3 regions of the Kitasatospora sp. NPDC001261 genome follow, and region 1 is predicted to be linked to each of the others. Evidence: riboswitches for the same ligand, from Rfam matches in the RefSeq annotation. Region 1 holds a riboswitch; each other region holds the start of a gene.
What was found. Region 1 has a riboswitch for thiamine pyrophosphate ahead of ACFY4B_RS41310 (purine-cytosine permease family protein). Riboswitches for the same ligand answer to the same signal wherever they lie in the genome.
Positions count from the first base shown of each region.

Region 2: another riboswitch for thiamine pyrophosphate. It lies ahead of thiC (phosphomethylpyrimidine synthase ThiC); the one in region 1 lies ahead of ACFY4B_RS41310 (purine-cytosine permease family protein).
Region 3: another riboswitch for thiamine pyrophosphate. It lies ahead of thiO (glycine oxidase ThiO); the one in region 1 lies ahead of ACFY4B_RS41310 (purine-cytosine permease family protein).

Region 1 is NZ_JBIAXP010000050.1:9,545-16,676, reverse strand. Features, by position in the region: gene ACFY4B_RS41325 (DUF5926 family protein) at 1-878, opposite strand, end outside; gene ACFY4B_RS41320 (ATP-binding protein) at 948-1,367, opposite strand; gene ACFY4B_RS41315 (glycerophosphodiester phosphodiesterase) at 1,784-2,608, opposite strand; gene ACFY4B_RS41310 (purine-cytosine permease family protein) at 2,718-4,136, opposite strand; TPP riboswitch at 4,129-4,273, opposite strand; gene ACFY4B_RS41305 (S1C family serine protease) at 4,564-6,375, shown strand; tRNA gene ACFY4B_RS41300 (tRNA-Ser) at 6,439-6,526, shown strand; gene ACFY4B_RS41295 (MerR family transcriptional regulator) at 6,655-7,132, shown strand, end outside.
Region 2 is NZ_JBIAXP010000018.1:20,327-27,458, reverse strand. Features, by position in the region: gene ACFY4B_RS23960 (hypothetical protein) at 1-788, opposite strand, end outside; gene ACFY4B_RS23955 (DUF5326 family protein) at 1,051-1,251, shown strand; gene ACFY4B_RS23950 (PKD domain-containing protein) at 1,339-3,834, opposite strand; TPP riboswitch at 4,073-4,207, shown strand; gene thiC (phosphomethylpyrimidine synthase ThiC) at 4,202-6,016, shown strand; gene ACFY4B_RS23940 (SRPBCC family protein) at 6,076-6,507, opposite strand; gene ACFY4B_RS23935 (VOC family protein) at 6,525-6,881, opposite strand; gene ACFY4B_RS23930 (helix-turn-helix domain-containing protein) at 6,995-7,132, shown strand, end outside.
Region 3 is NZ_JBIAXP010000001.1:136,631-143,762, reverse strand. Features, by position in the region: gene pknB (Stk1 family PASTA domain-containing Ser/Thr kinase) at 1-72, opposite strand, end outside; gene ACFY4B_RS00670 (thiazole synthase) at 157-954, opposite strand; gene thiS (sulfur carrier protein ThiS) at 958-1,242, opposite strand; gene thiO (glycine oxidase ThiO) at 1,239-2,414, opposite strand; TPP riboswitch at 2,418-2,530, opposite strand; gene ACFY4B_RS00655 (NAD(P)/FAD-dependent oxidoreductase) at 2,614-3,822, shown strand; gene ACFY4B_RS00650 (Rv2175c family DNA-binding protein) at 3,875-4,240, shown strand; gene thiE (thiamine phosphate synthase) at 4,240-4,893, shown strand; gene ACFY4B_RS00640 (polyprenyl synthetase family protein) at 4,984-6,162, opposite strand; gene metF (methylenetetrahydrofolate reductase [NAD(P)H]) at 6,360-7,132, shown strand, end outside.

The DNA of each region.
Region 1 (7,132 bases):
TCGGCGGCCGGCTTCTCGCAGTCGGCGGCGGTCATCGCGAGCGGGAGGTCCCACACCGGGACGGTCAGGCCGTGCGCGCGGAAGGAGCCGACCAGGCGGGTGTCCGGGCCGAGCGAGGCCTCGCCGGCCGTGTTCAGCCGGGCCAGCGCGTCCAGCAGCTTCTCCTCGGGCACGGTCATCACCCAGCGCAGGTGGTTCTTGTCCGGGGTGCCGCACCAGTACGCGGAGTCCACGCTCGCGAGCTTCTCGGTCGGGATGGCCGAGGCGTTGGCGCGCTCCAGGGAGGCGGCGACCTCGCCGGTGGCGGCCTCGGCGTCCTCCAGCCAGAACTCGAAGCCGGTGTGCACGGCGGGCGTGAACGCGGCGGTGGTGTCCAGCAGGTCCTGCAGGCGGCGCCCGCCCGGGACGGTCCGGCGGGCCGGCACCGGGCTGCCCGGCTCGGTGGCCAGGGCCAGCTCCAGGGCGTCCGCGAGGTCGCGGCTGAGGTCGCCGGAGGCGGACTGGGTCTGCAGGCCGAGCAGGATCGAGCCGTCCTGGCGGCGCAGGGCCGGCCAGGCCAGCGGCAGCACGGTGGCCAGGGTCACCGACGGGACGTCACCGGTCGCGCCGTCGGCCACCCCGGCGGCCAGCGTCAGCGGCACCGTGGCGGCGGGCACCAGCTCGCGCAGGGCCACCCAGTCGGCCTCGCCCGGCAGGCCCTCGAACGGGCGGTGCACCAGCTCCTGCACCGCGTGCGAGGCCTCCCGGCCGTGACACGCCTTGTACCGGCGGCCCGAGCCGCAGGGGCAGTCCTCGCGGGCCCCGACCACGGGGATCTCGCCCGTGACGGCGGTGGTGGACTGGCGCTGCGGCGCCTTCTTGGCGGCCTTCTTGCCCATGCTGCGGCTCTCCCGGGAACGGTGGTCCTGTGTCCCGGGAAGCCTAACGACACATTCCCCGAGCCCGGCTCACGCGCTACGGGCATCGCCCCCGGTGCGCCGGGCGTGCCGGGCCCGGGCGGGCAGCGCCGCCCAGACCGTGACCTCGCCGGGGGCGTCGCGCACGCCCCAGTCGCTGGCCAGCTGGTCGACGATGCTCAGGCCGCGGCCGCCGCGCGAGGTCAGCGAGGGACTCGCGGGCAGCGGCCGGGTGGCCGCCCCGCCGTCCGTGACCTCCAGGGTGAGCACCCCGTCGGCGTGCATCTGCCAGCGGACCAGCACCCCGCCGGCCGGCTCGGCCGGACCCTCGGCGGGCTCCCGGGCGCCCTGCGCGGCGTTCGCCCCGGAGGGGACGCCGACCAGCACCTGCCCGAGCACCTCGGCCCGGGCGCTGCGGCCCAGGGCCGGCAGCGGGCCGAGCGGACGGGCGTACCGACAGGCGTTGCTCAACAGCTCGGAAAGGATCAGAACAGCATCATCGATGACCGGTTCGGGTACCTGCCGGTCACCCAGATCTCGACGCAGTCGGCGCCGTGCGACCCCGACACTCGCTGGGCCGTGCGGCACTGCCATGGTCGATGAAGTCGGCACTTCACGCGCCACCATCAACGCCACCCCCGGACCTCCTTCAGCGTATGCCGAGGGAGAGATGCCCCTTGGTAATGCGTCGGAAACGAGCACCGGACGATCCCGCGAGCCCATTTCGAGTGCGGCGACCGACGGTCGACATCAGGTCATTCCGCGCTCACCCTCCGTCGCCCGGATGCAAGAATTCCGGCAATTTCGCGCGAGGAAGGTTTGACTGCCGACCAGAGTGATCGGATCGGAGGGGTTCGGAGGAGTACGGCCTTCGGTGCGCCGACGGATCACCGGCCGAGTTGCGCCAGTACCTCCGCGGGCCGGTTGGTGATGATCGCGGACACCCCGAGCTCCAGGCAGAGCTCGACGTCGGCCGGCTCGTCCACCGTCCACACGTGCACCTCGTGGCCGAGCTCGCGCAGCCGGGTCACCAGCTGCGGGCGGGCCCGCACCAGCTCGATGCCCGGGCCGGCGATCCGCGCCCCGCCCGGCAGCGGCGAGCCCTCGCGCAGCCGGCCGAGCAGCGGCAGGGTCCGCTCGAACAGGAAGACCCGCCGGTACCGCGGCGCGGCGGCGGCCACCCGGTTCAGCGCGACCGAGGAGAAGCTCATGATCCGGGCGGACGGGCGGTCGCCCTCCCGGACGGCGCCGATCTTGAACCGCTCCAGGGTCCGCAGCAGCTCGGCCTCCACCCGGCCGCGGAAGCGCACCGGGTGCTTGGTCTCGATCGCCAGGTCCACCGGGCGGCCGCACTCCACCACCAGCTCCAGCAGCCGCTCCAGCCGCAGCACGCCGCGCAGCTCCGGGTCGGTGCTGGGGCGGCCGGTCTTCCAGGCGCCGAAGTCGTACGCCTCCAGCTCGGCGAGGGTCATGGCCGAAACGGTGCCCCGGCCGTTGGAGACCCGGCCGATCCGGCGGTCGTGCACGCAGACCAGCGCGCCGTCGGCGGTGACCCGGACGTCGCACTCCAGTGCGTCCGCGCCCTCGTCGAGCGCGCGCCGGTAGGCCGCGAGGGTGTGCTCGGGCAGGGCGTGGGAGGAACCGCGGTGGGCGATCACCTGGACGGGCGGCACGGTGCGCGCCGCCGCCGAGGACAGGTCTGGGCTGGTCACAGGCCCAACGATAGGCGGCGGAGGTGAAGCGCGGACAAAGACGGCCCCAACCTGTGGGGCCGTCTGCGCACCTGCGGGGCCCGCTCGGGCCCCGCTCCCTCCGGCTCCGTCAGCCCCGGACGGCGCGGCGGCCGAGCGGGGTGAGCGCCCAGGTGGCCAGGGCCGGCACCAGGAAGGCGAACAGCGAGGCCGAGGTCCACTCCTGCGGGGTGAAGTGCAGCGCCTCCTGGGCGGAGGTCCAGAAGTCCGTCCACCAGCCCGCGACCTTGGTCGGCGCGATGAACTGGTAGACCGCGAAGCCCAGGGCCCACGGCAGCAGCATCAGCCAGCGGGACGGCGCGTCGGCGGAGAGGTTCCAGCCGCGCCGGCCGGCGCCGAGGAAGTAGTCCACCACGAGCACCGCCAGCAGCGGTACGAACACCGAGCCGATCAGGCCGAGGAAGCCGTAGTAGGTGTCGGTGAACTCGTCGATCTGCAGCGCCAGCACGGTGATCAGCACGCCGATCGCGCCGGAGAGCACCCGGCGGTCCACCTTCGGCAGCAGGTTCTGCACCGACATCGCGGTCGAGTACACGTTGGCGAAGGACTGGTCGGTCTCGCGCAGCACCAGCACCAGCAGGAACAGCCAGCCGGCCCAGACCCCGAGGAAGGAGTCGAAGATCCGGTTCGGGTCGCCGTCCGACTGCAGCAGCGCCATCAGGCCGAGCACGTAGCACCAGACCTGGGCGACCGTGTAGCCGGAGAAGCTGCCCCAGAACGCCGATCGCGGGGTGCGCGAGTGCCGGGTGTAGTCGGCGGCCAGCGGGACGAAGGAGACCGACACCGCGATCATCGCGTCGGTGGCGCCGAGGAAGCCGTGCCAGTTGCCCGCGCCCGGGTCCGGCACGCCCTGGCGGCCAAGCTGGACGGTGAAGTACACCATCGCCACCGCGACCGCCCCGGCCACGAAGCGGCGCAGCACCGCGATCGAGCCCAGCGGCCAGATGGTCAGCGCGGTGGTCAGCGCGCCCGCGAGCAGGACGAACAGCCAGCGGTAGCCGGTGGTGTGCGCGACGGTCTGCGCGCCCGCCGAGATGGTCAGCAGCTCGAAGACGCCCCAGCCGATGCACTGCACGATGTTCAGCACCGTCGGCAGGTACGACAGCCGGGTGCCGAACAGCCCGCGCAGGTTCGCCATCGCGGGGGCGCCGGTGCGGGCGCCGATCAGCGCGGCCACGGCGAGCATCGCGGTGCCGACCGCCGTACCGATCGTGATCGCGGTCACCGCGGCGGCCAGCGACAGCTCGCTGCCGGGGGCGCCGAGCACGGTGGCGGCGGTGGAGAAGCCGATCAGGCTGACGCCCAGGTTCATCCAGAGCGCGAAGTGGTCCCGGAAGCGCAGCGTGCGCGGCGGTTCGGTGTCCAGGACCAGGGGCGCTTCGACGTGCTCGGCGCGTTCCAGGAGGGCGGTCGCGTCCGGTGTGGGGGCGTTCGCGCCGGAGTCGGAGGCGTTCGTACCCGAAGAAGAGGATGGCGAAGCAGGCGGCATGGCCGATACTCCCTACGCCGGCATTACCCGGACAGGTTCCGGCGGTCAGCGCCCCCTCGAACGTCCGTCACTCGTGTGGCGTACGGTCGACATGCGCACTCTCAGCCTGGTGGGTCCAAGCTCCCGCGTGTCAGTTTGGAGCGCCAGGCTAACCGGCGCGGGTGCCGACGCCCAAGGCCGAGGGCGGGGCGGTCCGCATCGCGGACGCCCGACGGGGAGGGGAGCCCCGGCCGTCGGTAGGGGTGCCGGAGCCGGTGTCAGCGCCGGGGTCGGTGCCGACGCGGGTGCCGGTGCGGGTGCTGACGCCAGTGCCGGTGTCGGTGCCGGCTAAGGATTCTTATGAGTTCTTCAGAGGGGTCCTTACGGCAAACGAATCGACAGTGCGAAAAACTATGGTCCTTGGTTCTGCCAGCTATGGAGGTCGTCCGTGAGCACCGAGCGCGAGGTTGGGCCCACCGGGCCGCAGGGGGAGCAGCCCGCCGGGCCGGGGGCGGCCGAGTCCGCTGCCGCGGGCCCCGCTCAGGGCGGGCACAACCCGACCATGGCGTTCCGGCGGGTGCCCGAGCCGGAGGCGGGCGCGGTCGAGGCCGCCGCCGCCGAGGCGGCGCCGTCCGCCGACGCCGTTCCGGCCGAGGAGGTCCCGGCCGGGGGTGGGCACAAGCCCACCGTCGCCTTCACCAAGGTGCCCGCACCGGAGGCACCCGCCGAGCCCGTGGCACCCGCCGCACCCGCCGAGCCCGCCGTACTCGCCGTCGAGGAGCCGGCCGTCGACCCGGCCACCGGCTACATCGACGCGCCGCCGCCGGTCCTGCCGCCCGTTCCGCCCGCCCCGGTGGCCGCCGCACCCGCCGCCCCGGCCCTGCCGCCGGCCGGCAACCCGTACGCCACCCCGACCCACGGAGTCCCCGCCGCCGGCGCGCACGAGGGGTACGGCGCCGCTCCGGCCGCCCCCGCCGCGCACGGCCACCACCCCTTCGGGGCCGGCCAGCCGCTCGGCGGCTGGGGCCCCACCCACGACTCCACCTCCGGCGGCGCCGGCTACCCCGGCGGCCCGGCCGGCCCGCTCGGCTACCCGGCGGAGTACCCCGGCGGTCCGGGCGGCCCCGGCGGCCCGCGCAAGAAGCGCGGCGGCCTGGTCGCCCTGATCGCGGCCGTCGCGCTGGTCGCCGGTGTGGCCGGCGGCGCGCTCGGCGTGTCCGTCTCCGACAGTTCCGACCGCAGGAGCTCCGCGAACGACCACCGCAGCACCACCGTCCAGGCCAGCGACACCCAGAAGAACGAGCCCGTCCCCGGCTCGATCGCCGCCATCGCGCAGAAGGCGCTGCCCAGCGTCGTCACCATCAAGGCGCAGGGCAACGGCGAATCGGGCACCGGCACCGGCTTCGTCTTCGACACCGAGGGCCACATCCTCACCAACAACCACGTCGTCGCGCCGACCCTCAGCGGCGGCAAACTGACCGTCAAGTTCGCCGACGGCAGCTCCTACAGCGCCTCGGTGCTCGGCCACGCCGAGGGCTACGACGTCGCCGTGGTCAAGATCGACAACCCGCCCAAGAGCAAGCTGGCCCCGCTGCCGCTGGCCGACTCCGACAAGGTCAACGTCGGCGACGCCACCGTCGCGATCGGTGCGCCGTACGGCCTGGAGTCCACCGTCACCAGCGGCATCATCAGCGCCAAGGACCGCCCGGTGGCCTCCGGCGACGACACCGGCTCGCAGGCCTCGTACATGAACGCCCTGCAGACCGACGCCTCCATCAACCCCGGCAACTCCGGCGGCCCGCTGCTCGACTCCGGCGGCGCGGTGATCGGCATCAACTCGGCGATCCAGTCCAACGCCTCCGCCAACGGCCGGGCCGGCAGCATCGGCCTGGGCTTCGCCATCCCGATCAACCAGGCCAAGTGGGTCGCGGACACCCTGATCAAGACCGGCAAGCCGGTCTACGCCAAGCTCGACGTGCTGCGCAACGACGACTACAAGGGCGACGGCGCGCAGATCCAGACCAAGGACATCCAGGGCCAGCCCGCCGTCACCCCCGGCGGCGCGGCCGACAAGGCCGGCCTCAAGCCGGGCGACGTCATCACCAAGCTCGGCGGCGTCCCGATCGACAACGGCCCCGCCCTGGTCAGCCGGATCTGGACGCACAAGCCCGGCGAGACCGTCGACGTCGAGTACACCCGCAACGGCCAGACCCTCAACACCAAGGTCACTCTCGGCCAGCGCGAGGGCGACCAGCCGTAACCCCCGCCCGCACCGAAACGTGTGCACCGAACCCCGCCGGACCCGTTAGGCTGACCTCCGCCTGGAGAGCTGCCCGAGCGGCCTAAGGGAACAGTCTTGAAAACTGTCGTGCGGTGACCCCGTACCGTGGGTTCGAATCCCACGCTCTCCGCCGGTAGGAGAACCACCTGCTCAGGGCGGGTGCCGAGACCACTCGGCACCCGCCCTCGGTGTTTCCCGGGCCACGGGCGGGGCGGGGGTTGACCCTGACACGGTGGCAGGGGGTGGAGTGGTCGCACCATGTTGAACATCGGAGACTTCGCCAGCCACGGCCGGGTGTCGGTGCGGATGCTGCGCCACTACGACGCGATCGGGCTGCTGCGGCCCGCCCGGGTGGACCCGGTCAGCGGCTACCGCTTCTACGAGGCGTCCCAACTGGCCCGGCTCAACCGGGTGATCGCGCTCAAGGAGCTCGGGTTCACCCTGCAGCAGGTGCGGGCCGTCCTGGACGAGCGGGTGGACGCGGCCGAGCTGCGCGGGATGCTGCGGCTGCGGCGGGCCCAGCTCGCCGCGGCGATCGCGGCCGACGAGCTGCGGCTGGCCCGGGTGGAGGCGAGGCTCCGGACGATCGAGAGCGAGGGGACCATGTCCGTGCGGGATGTCGTGGTGAAGCCGGTGCCGTCCGTCCGGGTGGCCCAACTGACCGGTGTGGCCGCGAGTTACGAGCCGGAGGACATCGGGCCGGTGATCGGGCCGCTGTTCGCCGAGCTGTGCCGGC
Region 2 (7,132 bases), on a different contig from region 1:
GGCCGGATCGTCCCGGTCGGGTACGCGGTCAGGAAGCTGTCCCAGGTGCCCTCCGTCGCGGTGATGTTGAGGATCACCGAGGTGGCGTCCGCGGTCCCCAGCTCGGGGCTGGCGACCAGGTACGAGCGCATCTCGTCGCCGCGGAGCCGGCCGGCGGTGCCGTTGTCGCGGCTGTCGGCGATCCGGGTGGGGGTCAGGGGGCCGTACTTGTCGGTCGCGGTGGGGGTGTAGTAGCCGACCACGTCGAGCACCACGTGGGCGGTGCCCGCGTTGTTGTACAGGGTGAGCCACGGGACGAAGCGGTTGACCGGGCCGGTCGCGACCGTGACCAGGTTGGAGATGGTCTGGCCGGCCCTGAAGTTGATGCTGGAGGTGGCGGGCTTGGTGCCCGGCGTGCCGGGGGTGCCGCTGACCGTCACGAAGCTGTCGGCGGTCGGGTCGGTCACCGTCACGTTGACCACCACGGCCGTGGCGTCGGCCGGGACGACGCCGTAGCACTCCTGCGGGGGGTGGCTGTGGCAGCCGGTCGCGATCGGGGTGGAGAAGTACTGGCCCTCCTGGAGCGGCCGCGCGGTGCGGGTCTCCGGGACCTGGTTGGAGTCGCGGGTGTCCAGGACGCGCTTCGGGGCCATCCCGACGAATCCGGCCGGTGCGGTGGTGCCGGGGGCTGTGTCGGCGGCAGCGGTGGCGGCCGCCGGGGCGGCGGTCGCGGGCACCGCGGCGAGGGCCGCGACGGTGAGGCTGAGCGCCGCGAGAGCGGCGGTGGACATGGCTGTGCTGGCCCGCATGGGTCGGGTTCCCCCCTGGTAGACGGCGCCGGGAGGGCATGGTCCCGGCACTAGGTAGGACGTTCCGGAAGGCCGGGGGTTGTGCCGCGACGGAGGAATTCTCGGGGGTCACCCGGGGGGTCGGGATCGGGGGGATCTCGGGGTTCTCTCCGGGCCGTTGGGCCTCGTTCCGGCACTCGCGCCACCGTACGATCGAAGTACCGAAAGCAAGCGGGATGCGGCACCGGACGGCGGCCGACCCGAGGGGAGAAGAGGAACCGACATGGCTGAGCTCTGGAAGTCGCTGCCCTCCTGGGTGCGCAACATCGTCATCCCGGTGCTGGTCCTGGTGCTGGCCTGGAACATCGTCGCCTTCGTGTTCGGCGTCGTCGGCGCACTGCTCTCGATCGTGATCAAGCTGCTGGTGGTGGTCGGCATCGCGGCCGCCGTGGTGGTCCTGGTGAAGAAGGCGGCCAAGAGCTGACCGGCCGCCCCGACCGCCGCCCTGAGGCCCGGCCCCCCGCGAGACGGGGAGCCGGGCCTCTGGCGTTCTCCGGTGTCCGGAGTGCTGCTACTGGTTGCGGTAGTAGCCGAAGAGGTCGGCGATGACCTGGGTGGTGCCGGCGTGGTTGGCGATGTCGAACCGGCCTCCGTCGTCGACCGGGACGGTGGTGTGGTTGGAGACGTCCAGCCCCGGGCTGGCGTTCAGGTTGCTGGTGTCGGGCTGGGGCGTCCCGGACGCCCACGCGGTGAGGTGGGTGGCCCCGGTGGTGCCGGTCGCCGTCAGGTTGACCACCGCGGCGGTCGCGCCGGAAGGCACGCCCCGGACCTGCTGGGTGGAGAACGGGGTGAAGGTGACGTTGCCCCGCGAGTCCAGCAGACGGGTCGGGGGGACCGGGGTGAACAGGCCCTTGCCGTCCGGGCCGTAGTAGCCGAAGACGTCGACCACGAGGTGCGAACTGGAGGCGTTGGTGAAGAGCTCGACGCTGCCGTCCGCGCCCAGCGGGACCACCACCTGGTTGGGGATGTTCCGGCCCGGGGCGGTGTTGAGGTTGGAACCGGCCGCGGGGCGCTGGGTTCCGCCGGGGTAGACGGTGACGAAGCCCGCCGAGGCGGACTCGGTGGCGGTCACGTTGAGCACCGCCGAGGTGGCGCCCGCCGGGACGCCGCCGGCGCCGGCCACCTGGAGCCGTCGGGGGGTGCCTCCGGTCAGCGGGGTGGCGTCGGAGCGGGTGTCGAGCAGCCGGGCCGGGGCGACGGAGGTGAAGCGGTCGGGGCTGCCGGCCGTGAAGTAGCCGAGGACGTCGGCGACGGTGTGCACGTAGCCCGCGTTGTTGCGCACCACCACCCTGCCGTCCGGGCCGATCGGCACGGTCACCAGGTTGGCGACGTCCTGGCCGGGGCCGAAGTTCACGTTCGAGGTGGTCGGCCGGGCGGCGGCGGACGGGTAGACGTCCAGGTGGCTGTCGGCGGTGCCCTCGGTGGCGGTCAGGTTGAGCACGACGGCCGTGGCGCCCGGGGGCACCAGGGTGCCGGCCGAGCCGGAGACACGGTTGCGCAGGTCCAGGTCGATGGTCTCGCCGGGGCCGAGCCGCGGGTAGCGGCCGCCCGGCTGGCGGGAGTCCAGGATGCGGGTCGGCGCGATCGCGGTGTAGCCGGCCGGGGTGTAGTCGACCTTCCTCCACTGCACATCCGTCCGGCTGGCGCCGAACTCGTCGGTGGTCGTGAGCTGCACCCGGTAGTCGCCGGGCTTGGCGTACACGTGGCGCACGGTGGGGCGGTTCGGCCCCGACGCGGTGGTGCCGTCGCCGAAGTCGTAGGAGTAGTCGGTGATCCGCGACGGGACGACGGGGTTGGCGTCGACCGTGACGGCCAGCGGGTCGGAGCCGGTCTCCGGGGTCACCTTGAGGTCGGTCTTGAAGGAGCCGACGACCTCGTACGCGCCGCGGTCGCGGAAACCGCCGTCCGGGCCGGTGTTGGGGACGTCCGGGTGGTCCGTCGCGCCGTGGCCGAGCAGGTCGACGGCCGAGACGCCGGGCACCTCGGGGCCGGCGGAGTCGATCACGCCGTTGGGCAGCCAGCCGAGGGCGGCCACCGGCATCGAGTACCCCCACAGGTCGGGGTCGAACTGCACGCTGACGTTGAGGTCGTGGCCGCCCTGGCCGGTCGCGGCCTTCAGGTTCTCGGCCCACTGGTACTTGGTGCCACCCCACTCGTAGGTGGGGATGTGGCCGAGCCCGGGGGGCTGGATGGTGTTGTAGTCGAGGACGGTGCCCTCGGTCGAGCCGGCCGACACCCGGACGACGGACATGTCGGCGAGGTTGTTCGTGATCGTCGCGTGGTGGGACGCGCCGGCCAGGTCGAAGGCGGTCGACACCGACCACTGGAACCGCACCGTGTTGTGGGTGATGACGGTGTTCGGCGCGTCGGTCAGCGACACGGCCGACCCGAACGTGGAGTTGAAGTCGTTGCCGGCGATCACTGTCCCGGAGATGCCCGGCCCGACCTTCACGCCGCCGCTGGCCAGACTGACGATCGAGCGCTCGACCCGGACGTGGTCGCTGGCGCCGGTGACGTTGACGGCCGGCCGGAGGACGTCGCCGTTCGGCTGCTCGATCAAGTTTCCGGAGAGCTCGACCCGGCTGACCCCGTCGAGTTCGAAGTGGGTCACGTCGAAGCCGGAGAAGACGACGTCGTGCTGGCCGGAAATCCTCACCGCCTGCTTCTGCGGACCGGCGATGACCGGAAGGGTCTTCTTCAGGGCGAGGCGGCCGGCGCCGCGGAAGGTGATCGGCCTGCCGGGCTCGCCGGAGCGCCGGACGGTCAGGTCCTCGGCGTAGGTGCCCGACGCGACCTCCACGGTCTGGCCCGGCAGCACCTGGTCGGCGGCGGCCTGGACGGTGCAGAACGGAACCGCCCGGGTGCCCGGACCGCTGTTCGAGCAGGCGGAGTTGGAGCCTTCGACGTACAGGACTGCGGCCGGTTCGGCCGCCACCGCGGGCAGTGGCAGGCCCACCACGGCGGAGACCACGGCGGCGCTCAGGCCGGCCGCGTGACGGATGCGCACGGAGTACTTCCCCCAAGAATCGTCAGAGCCGCGACACCCCGGGCCGGTCGCCCGCACGGAGGGGCCGTGCGCGACCCGGTGGAGTGCCTGCGGAGCATTCGTGAGCATTATGAGGGTGCGTTCGGACACTTTCGGCCACCGGGGTGCCGTCGAAGCGGACCCGCCGCCGGCCCGTGAGGCGCTCTGGACCTGCGGCGATCCGCTCGCTACGGTGTTGGGCGTCGTGTGCAGGCAACACCGCCTGCGACGCGGGAGCTCGGAGCACCGGGCTGAGAGGACGCTGACCGGGACGTCGACGGACGGACCGACGGCTGCGTCGACCGCAGGAACCTGACCGGGTAATGCCGGCGTAGGGAGTAGAGGTCAGATGACCACGTTCGAAGCACAGCCGCAGTCTGTCCGGAGCGCCCCCAGCAGCGAGCGCACCGGCTACCCGACCCCGGCCTGGCACAAGGCCTACCGCGAGGGATCGCGCCCCGACCTGCGCGTCCCGTACCGCGAGGTGCGGCTCACCAACGGCGGGACCGTCCCGCTGTACGACACCTCCGGCCCGTACACCGACCCGTCGTACGAGCCCGACGTGCGGCGCGGCCTGCCCGCGCTGCGGGACCCCTGGATCCGCCAGCGCGGCGACGTCGAGGAGTACGACGGCCGCGAGTCGCGCCCCGAGGACGACGGGATCAAGCACACCTCGCCGCGCGGCGGGAACCTGCGCAACCTGGACGCCGTCTTCCCCGGCCGCCCGCGCCGTCCGCTGCGCGGCCGCGGTGGTGCCGCCGTCACCCAACTCGCCTACGCCAAGCGGGGTGTGGTGACGCCGGAGATGGAGTTCGTGGCGCTGCGCGAGGGCCTGGCGCCCGAGTTCGTGCGGGCCGAGGTGGCCCGCGGCCGGGCCGTCATCCCGGTCAACGTGAACCACCCCGAGGTGGAGCCGGCCGTCATCGGCACCAACTTCCTGGTGAAGATCAACGCCAACATCGGCAACTCGGCCGTCACCTCCTCGATCGAGGAGGAGGTGGAGAAGATGACCTGGGCCACCCGCTGGGGCGCCGACACCGTCATGGACCTCTCCACCGGCCGCAACATCCACACCACCCGTGAGTGGATCCTGCGCAACTCCCCCGTGCCGATCGGCACCGTGCCGCTGTACCAGGCCCTGGAGAAGGTGGACGGCCGCGCCGAGGAGCTGAGTTGGGAGGTGTACCGGGACACCATCGTCGAGCAGTGCGAGCAGGGCGTCGACTACATGACCGTCCACGCCGGCGTGCTGCTGCGCTACGTCCCGCTCACCGCGCGCCGCAAGACCGGCATCGTCTCGCGCGGCGGCTCGATCATGGCGGCCTGGTGCCTGGCCCACCACCAGGAGAACTTCCTCTACACCAACTTCGAGGAGCTCTGCTCCATCCTCGCCTCCTACGACGTCACCTTCTCGCTCGGTGACGGCCTGCGTCCGGGCTCGATCGCGGACGCCAACGACGAGGCGCAGTTCGCCGAGCTGAAGACCCTCGGCGAGCTCGGCCGGATCGCCCGCGAGCGGGACGTCCAGGTGATGATCGAGGGCCCGGGCCACGTCCCGATGAACAAGATCCGGGAGAACATGGATCTCCAGAAGGAGATCTGCGACGAGGCGCCGTTCTACACCCTCGGCCCGCTGACCACGGACGTCGCCCCCGGCTACGACCACATCACCTCGGGCATCGGCGCCGCGATGATCGCCTGGTGGGGCACCGCGATGCTCTGCTACGTGACCCCCAAGGAGCACCTGGGCCTGCCCAACCGGGACGACGTCAAGACCGGCGTGATCACTTACAAGATCGCGGCCCACGCCGCCGACCTGGCCAAGGGCCACCCCGGCGCCCAGGCCTGGGACGACGCCCTCTCCGACGCCCGCTTCGAGTTCCGCTGGGAGGACCAGTTCAACCTGGCCCTCGACCCGGAGACCGCCCGCGACTTCCACGACGAGACCCTCCCCGCCGAGCCCGCCAAGACCGCGCACTTCTGCTCGATGTGCGGCCCGAAGTTCTGCTCGATGAAGATCTCCCAGAAGATCCGCGACGAGCACGGCGACGGATCCACCGCCGTCTCCAGCGAGTTCGACGCCGAGGCGCTGGCCGGCATGGCCGAGAAGTCCGCCGAGTTCGCGGCCCAGGGCAACAAGGTCTACCTCCCGCTGGTGGACTGACCCGGGACACCCGAGCGCCGCCCCGAAGTACCTCGGGGCGGCGCTTTCGCGGTCCTCCGCTACCTCCCGGCGTCGGGGTCGGCGATCGGTGCGGCGGCCTCCAGCGTGCGGCGGATCACCGCCGAACCGTGCTCGACGGACTCGGCGATCGGTGCGGCCAGGGCCTCGGGCAGGACGTCGGTGTGCCACACGAACCTCGTCCGGCCGCCGGCCTCCGGAAGGGCCTGCATGGACGCGTGGTGGTGGGACGGGTGGAGGCTGCCGCCGACGACCGTGTAGGCGACCCGCATCGCCTCGTGGTCGAGGTCGACGAGCCGTTCGAGCACGATCGTGCCGTCGGCGAAGGTGACGGTGCGCGTGTCCGAGCTCAACACGGTGTCGGTGACGAACCCGGGCGCCAGCCGCTCGTGCACCGCGCCGTAGTCGCTGAGCACCGACCACACCGCCTCGGGGCGGGCGTCGATGACGAGTTCCTTGTGGATCGAGGCCATGGGTGGTCGACTCCTCGTCAGGCCGAAGCGATGCAGAACAGGTGGCCCTCGGGGTCGGCGAGAACGGTCCAATCGCCTTCGCCGGGCTGGAACTCCGGCCTGGTCGCCCCCGCCGCGAGCAGCTCCTGCACCGCGGCCTCGGGATCGGCGACCGTGAAGTCGAGGTGGGCGTGCTTCGCGGCGTCGGGCCAGCCGGGCCCCCGGTAGCCGGCGACCCGCTGGAAGGCCAACCGGACCGGCCCCGCGCCGAGTTGGACGAAGTCGTCGTCGGCCTGCCCGAGGTCCCAGCCGGTGACCTGGCGGTAGAACCCGGCGAGGGCCCGGGGGTCGGCGCAGTCGATGGTGATCGCGGTGAGCTCCGCGTGGACGGCCATGGATGGCTCCCTTCCTGTCGTCACGTGGGCCCCAGCATCCGGGGTGACGGCACCGGAGGTCTTGAAGATCCTTGCGGGCCGTCCTGTCGTACCCGGCGGGTACCGTCCGCGGCATGCTGTCCGCATCGACCCTCGCCGCCCGGCCGGAGTTCACCGTGACCGTGGTGGGGTGCCGCTCCGACCACACCCGGTGGTCGCGGCCGGAGAGCCGCGACGACCACCGCCTGGTGCTGGTGCGACGCGGCAGGTTC
Region 3 (7,132 bases), on a different contig from region 1:
GGTCGCGATCCGCTGCTCGACCCGGTACCGGTTGTCGAGCAGGGCGCCGATCAGGGGGTCGTGCAGTGCCATGTCCACTCGGAGAGTCTAGGGTGCGGGACCGCCCGGTCCCGGCGGACACCGCCTCCGGGACCGGCTTGTGACATGCGCGACGGTTCAGAACGCCGGGTGCTCGCGGGTGTCCAGGTCGGCCCGGCCGGCCATCGCGGAGGAGGCCTCGGCGTGGAAGCGGCGCGGGATCCGGCCGGCCCGGTGGGCGAGCCGGCCCGCCTCGGCGGCGTGCCGCATCGCCTCGGCCATCAGTACCGGGTCCTGAGCCCTGGTCACCGCGGAGGCGAGCATCACCGCGGCGCAGCCCAGCTCCATCGCCAGCGCCACGTCGGAGGCGGTGCCGGCGCCCGCGTCCAGGATCACCGGGACGCCCGCGCCCTCCACGATCAGCTGGAAGTTGTGCGGGTTGCGGATGCCCAGGCCCGAACCGATCGGCGAGCCCAGCGGCATGATGGCCGCGCAGCCGACGTCCTCCAGCTTGCGGGCCAGCACCGGGTCGTCGTTGGTGTACGGCAGGACGGTGAAGCCGTCGTCGACCAGCGTCTCGGCGGCGTCCAGCAGCTCGATCGGGTCGGGCAGCAGGGTGCGCTCGTCGGCGATCACCTCCAGCTTGACCCAGTCGGTGCCGAGCGCCTCGCGGGCCAGCCGGGCGGTCAGCACGGCCTCGCCGGCGGTGAAGCAGCCGGCCGTGTTGGGCAGCACCCGGATGCCGTTGCGGGTCAGCACGTCCAGGACGGAGCCCTGGGTGGTGGCGTCGACCCGGCGCATCGCGACGGTGGTCAGCTCGGTGCCGGAGGCGAGCAGGGCGCGCTCCAGGACCTCCAGGCTGGGGGCGCCGCCGGTGCCCATGATCAGTCGGGAGGAGAAGGCCGTCCCGGCGATGGTCAGCAGATCGTCGGCCATGGTTCAGCCTCCCTGGACGGCGGTGAGGATCTCGATCCGGTCGCCGCTGCCCAGTGCCGTCCCGGGCCACGAACCGCGCGGCACCACGGCCTCGTTGAGCGCGGCGGCGACGCCGGTGTTGGCGGCGCTGACGGAGGCCACCAGCTCGGCGAGGGTGGTCGTGGCGGGCACCCGGCGGGGCTCGCCGTTGACGGTCAGGGCGATCTCGGCCGGGGCGACCGGGTCCGGGGCGTCCTCGTTCACGGCGTGCTCGTTCGGGGCGTTCTCGGTCAGGGCGATCTCGGTCATGCGGAGGCCTTCGCGACGGGGGATTCGGAGGAGAACCGGGCGGGGGTGAACGGCCTTGCGAGCTCGGGGACTTCACCGGTGACCAGGTACTCGGAGACCAGGTCGGCGGTCACCGGGGTGAGCAGCACGCCGTTGCGGTAGTGGCCGGTGGAGGCGACCAGCCCGGGCAGCGGGGTCGGGCCCAGCAGCGGGGCGTTGTCCGGCGAGCCGGGGCGCAGCCCGGCCGAGGTCTCGCGCAGCGGGAGTTCGGTGATCCCCGGGACCAACTCGTGGGCGTACCGCAGGAGTTCGTACACCCCGCCGGCGGTGACGGTGGTGTCGTAGCCCTGCTCCTCGGTGGTCGCTCCGACGACCAGTTCGCCGTTCTCCCGGGGGACCAGGTACAGGTGTCGGCCGCGGACCACGGCGCGGACGTTGCGGGAGAGGAACGGCCGGTAGGCCTCCGGCACGTGCAGCCGCAGCACCTGTCCCTTCACCGGGCGGATCGCGGGCAGCACCCCCTCGGGCAGACCGGGCAGCCGGTGGCTGTGCGGGCCGGCGGCGAGCACGACCTGGTCGGCGGTCACCGTCTCGTCGGTGCTCAGCCGGGCGCCGGTCGCGCGGCCGTCCTCGACCAGCAGCTCGACGGCCTCGGCGCGGTGCAGCAGGACGCCCGCGCGCCCGCAGGCGGCGACCAGGGCGGTGAGCAGGCGCCGGGGGTCCACCTGGTGGTCGTCCGCGGCGTGCAGGGCGCCGCGGACGGCGGGGGCCAGCATCGGCTCCAGCCTGCGGGCCTCCCGGCCGGTCAGCCAGGTCGAGTCCAGGCCCAGCCGCTGGTGGAAGGCGTACAGCTCGCGCAGTTCCTCGCGGTCGTCGGAGTCCAGCGCGACGGCGATCGTGCCGCAGCGGCGGTAGCCGGTGTCCAGGCCGCCGCTCGCCTCGGAGAGTTCGGCGGCGAAGGTCTCGTACCGCTCGTTCGAGGCCATCCCGAGGCGCAGCAGCGGCTCCTCGCCGTACTGCAGCTCGGTGACCGGGGCGAGCATCCCGGCCGCGACCCCGGCGGCCCCGCCGCCGTGGGCGGGGTCGACCACGATCACGTTCCGCGCCCCGCGCCGCGCGGTGCGCCAGGCGACGGCGAGGCCGATGACGCCCCCGCCGATCACCAGCACGTCGGCATGGGTGCCTGATGGCAAGCGTGACAAGGCTGCTCTTCTCCCTTCGCCGGTATGACCCGGATCAGGTTCGGACGGTCGCAGGCCGTGTCAGCCCGCCTCTCAGCCCGGTCCGCCGGGCTCCCGTGTGGTCCTCCCACCTTAACGCCGGGGGTCGGCCCGGCCGAAGGCCCGTACGCGGGGCGGACGGCCCGGAGGCCGCCGCGTCGCGCTGAGTACAGTGGCGGGCGTGGCAGAGCTGAGCGGAACGGATCGGGTGGTCGTCGTCGGAGCCGGGCTGGCCGGGGCGCAGTGCGCCCTCAAGCTGCGGCAGGGCGGCCGGCAGGGGCGGATCACGCTGGTCGGCGAGGAGCCGCACGCGCCGTACGACCGGCCGCCGCTCTCCAAGGACGTGCTGCTCGGCAAGGCCGACTCCACCGCCCTGGACATCGACTACGGGCAGCTCGGCATCGAGCTGCTCACCGGCCGCCGCGCCACCGGCCTCACCCCCGGCGTGCTGCACACCGACGGCGGCGACCTCCCGTACGGCTCGCTGGTGATCGCCACCGGCGCCGTGCCGCGCGCCCTGCCCGGCGCCGAGCGGGCGCACCTGCTGCACACCCTGGACGACGCCCTGGCGCTGCGCGCGCTGCTGCGCCCCGGGCTGCGGCTGGTGCTGGTCGGCGCGGGCTGGATCGGCGCCGAGGTGTCCACCGCGGCCCGCGCGGCGGGCTGCGAGGTGACGGTGGTCGAGGCCGGCCCGGCGCCGCTGCCCGGCGCGCTGCCGACGGAGCTCGGCTCGGCGATGGCCGCCTGGTACGCCGAGGCCGGGGTCGAGCTGCGCTGCGGGGTCGGCGTGGCCGCCGTCGAGCCCGGCGCGGTGCTGCTGGCGGACGGCTCGCACCTGCCCGCCGACGAGGTGGTGGTCGGCATCGGGGCCCGCCCCGCGACCGGCTGGCTGGCCGGCTCCGGGGTCGAGCTGGACGCGACCGGCGCCGTCGTCGTGGACGGGCGGCTGCGCACCTCGGTGCCCGGCGTCTTCGCGGCCGGCGACTGCGTCAGCTACCCCTCGGCCCGGGCCGGTGCCCGGCTGGCCGTCCAGCACTGGGACCACGCGCTGCGGTCCGGCGAGGCGGTGGCCGCCGCCGTCCTGGGCGCGGACGCGCCGGCCTACGACCCGGTGCCGTACTTCTGGTCCGAGCAGTTCGGGCGGATGGTCCAGTACGCCGGCCGGCACGCCGAGGGCGACGAGCTGGTCCGGCGCGGCGACCCGCGGGGCGCCGACTGGTCGGTGCTCTGGCTGCGCGACGGCGTGCCGAGCGCGCTGCTGACCGTCGACCGGCCGCGCGACCTGGCCCAGGGGCGGCGGCTGATCGAGCGCGGCACCGCGCTGGACCCGGCCCGGGCGGCCGACCCCGCGGTACCGCTGAAGGCGGCCGTCGCGGGGTAGGCGCGGGGCAGGTCTGGTGCGCGGTGGGCCGCGGAGGTGGCAGTCTGGTGGCGTGAGTGAGATCGAAAGCAAGATTGAATCCCTGGTCACCGACTGGATGTACCTGCCCGACATCTCGGAGCAGTGGGGGGTCCGGGTCACCGAGGTGCGTGACCTGGTCAAGAACGGCGGCCTGATCGCCGTCCGGCGCGGCCCCAACAAGTCGCTGCAGGTCCCGGCCGCGTTCATCGACGGCCCGGGCCTGGTCAAGCACCTGTCCGGCACCCTGACCGTCCTGCGGGACTGCGGGTACAACGACGCGGAGATCCTGGAGTGGCTCTTCACCGAGGACCCGTCGCTGCCCGGCAGCCCGATCCAGGCGCTGCGGGAGAACCGCGGCACCGAGGTGAAGCGCCGCGCCCAGGCGATGCTGATCTGATGGCGGCGGACACGCCGCGCGCCGGGCTCGCCGACGCCCGGCTGTACCTGTGCACCGACGCCCGCCGGGAGCAGGGCGACCTCGCCGAGTTCCTGGACGCGGCGCTGGCGGGCGGGGTGGACATCGTCCAGCTGCGCGACAAGGGCCTGGAGGCCAGGCAGGAGCTGGAGGCCCTGGAGGTCTTCGCCGACGCCTGCCGCCGGCACGGCAAGCTGCTGGCCGTCAACGACCGCGCCGACGTCGCCCACGCGGCCCGGCCGGACGTGCTGCACCTCGGCCAGGACGACCTGCCGGTGCCGGCCGCCCGGGCGATCCTCGGCGAGGACGTGCTGATCGGCCGCTCCTGCCACGCCGAGTCCGAGGTGGACGCGGCGATCGCCGAGCCCGGGGTGGACTACTTCTGCACCGGCCCGGTCTGGCCGACCCCGACCAAGCCGGGCCGCCCGGCCCCGGGCCTCGGCCTGGTCTCGTACGCGGCGAAGCAGGACACCGACCGGCCGTGGTTCGCGATCGGCGGGATCGACCTCGGCAACCTGGACGAGGTGCTCGCCGCCGGTGCCCGCCGGGTCGTCGTGGTGCGGGCCATCACGGCCGCGGCGGACCCCCGGGCGGCCGCCGCCGAGCTGTCCCGCCGGGTGCGCGCCGCGCTCTGAGCGTCCCGGATCCCGGTAGGACCCGCAGGACCGGCAGGACCGGCAGGACCCGTAGGACCGGCCCGAGGCCGTCGCCGCCCGTCAGTGCGTTCAGTACTTGCGGACGGTGGCGGCCTCGGCCAGTGCCAGCAGCACCGTACGGGCCCGCTCGTCGGCGAGCGGCGCCGCCTCCAGCGCGGCCAGCGACTGCCGCATCAGCTCCTCGATCCGGCGCTCCACCAGCTCCGGCGCCCCGCTGCGGGCGACCAGCCCGCGCAGCTCGGCGACCTCCGGGGCCGCCAGGTCCGGCGCGCCCAGCCGCTCGTCCAGGTGCCGGGCGTCGGCGGCCGGCAGGCCCCGCATCGCGTGCGCGACCAGCAGGGTGCGCTTGCCCTCGCGCAGGTCGTCCCCGGCCGGCTTGCCGGTGACCGCCGGGTCCCCGAAGACGCCGAGCAGGTCGTCGCGCAGCTGGAAGGCCTCGCCCAGCGGCAGCCCGAACGCCCCGTACGCCTCGACCAGCTCCGGCCCGGCGCCGGCCAGCAGCGCGCCCACCTGGAGCGGCCGCTCGATGGTGTACTTCGCGGACTTGTAGTGCAGGACGGTCTGCGCCCGCTCCAGCGCGCCCTCGTCCGTCGAGTCGCCGGCCACCGGCTCCAGCACGTCCAGGTACTGGCCGAGCATGACCTCGGTGCGCATCAGGTCGAACACCGGCTTGGCGGCGAGCACGGCGGCGGGCTCCAGGCCGGAGCGCAGGAACAGCTCGTCGCACCAGATCAGCAGCAGGTCGCCGAGCAGCACCGCGGCCGAGGCGCCGTACTGCTCGCGGTCGCCGCGCCAGCCGCTGTCGCGGTGCAGCGCCTCGAAGCGGCGGTGGACCGAGGGCAGGCCGCGGCGGGTGTCGCTGCGGTCCATCAGGTCGTCGTGGACGAGGGCGCTGGCCTGGAGCAGCTCCAGGGCGGCGGCCGCGTTGGCGATCGCCTCGCCGGTCGCGCCCGCGGCCGGGCCGCCGGCGCCGCGCCAGCCCCAGTAGCAGAAGCCCGGGCGCAGCCGCTTGCCGCCGTCCAGCAGGAAGTCGCGCAGCGCGTCGGCGGCGGGGGCCAGCTGGGGCGAGATCTTGTCGAGGAGCACGGACTGGCCGTCCATGAACGCGGCGAGCGCCGCGTTGACACGGGTGCGGACGTCCTCCACGTCCATGGGGTTGGCCGCACTGCCGGCCGCGTTGCCGGCCGCACTGGTGGCCGCACTGAGGGCCGAACCGGGGCTGGCCGGCCGGGTGCTGGACGAGGTCACGATGGGGCTCCGCTGGTTCTCTGGGGTGCAGCAAGCGTAGCGGTGCGGCCGGGAACGGCTGTGCGAGCGGCTCGGCCCGGGGTGCGGGGGAGGGGCGGCGGAGCCGTTCCGGGGCGAAACGGAACGTCTTCCATCAGTTGTCTCAATAGATGGAATACGGTTGTCCGGCCCCTTCGAACGCCGGATAGCCTGCCAGCATGGCACTCGGAATCGCTTCCACGAGAACGGATCGCGCACTGACGGTGCGCGAACTCCTGGCGGCCGGCAAGCGCTCCTTCTCCTTCGAATTCATGCCGCCCCGCACCGAGGCCGGCGAGCAGAAGCTCTGGGACGCCATCCGCCGGCTCGAACCGCTCGACCCCAACTTCGTCTGCATGACGTACGGCGCCGGCGGCTCCTCGCGCGAGCGCACCGTCAACATGGTCGGCCGGATCGCCACCGAGACCACCCTGACCCCGGTCGCCCACCTCACCGCGGTGGACCACTCGATCGCGGAGCTGCGCAACATCATCGGCCAGTACGCCGACCAGGGCGTGCGCAACGTCCTCGCGGTCCGGGGCGACCCGCCCGGCGACCCGATGGGCGAGTGGGTCAAGCACCCCGAGGGCGTCACCTACGCGTACGAGCTGGTGGAGCTGATCAAGGGGATCGGCGACTTCTGCGTCGGCGTCGCGGCCTCCCCGAACATGCACCCGCGCTCGACCGACTGGGACGAGGACATCCGGCACTTCGTGGCGAAGATCCGCTCCGGGGCCGACTACGCGATCACCCAGATGTTCTTCGAGGTGGACGACTACCTGCGGCTGCGCGACCGGGTGGCGGCCGCCGGCTGCGAGACGCCGATCATCCCGGAGATCATGCCGGTCACCAACGCCAAGCAGCTGGAGCGCTTCCCGCAGCTCAGCGGCTCGGCCTTCCCCGTCGACCTGGAGGCCCGTCTGCGGGCGGCCATCGACGACCCGGCGGCGCT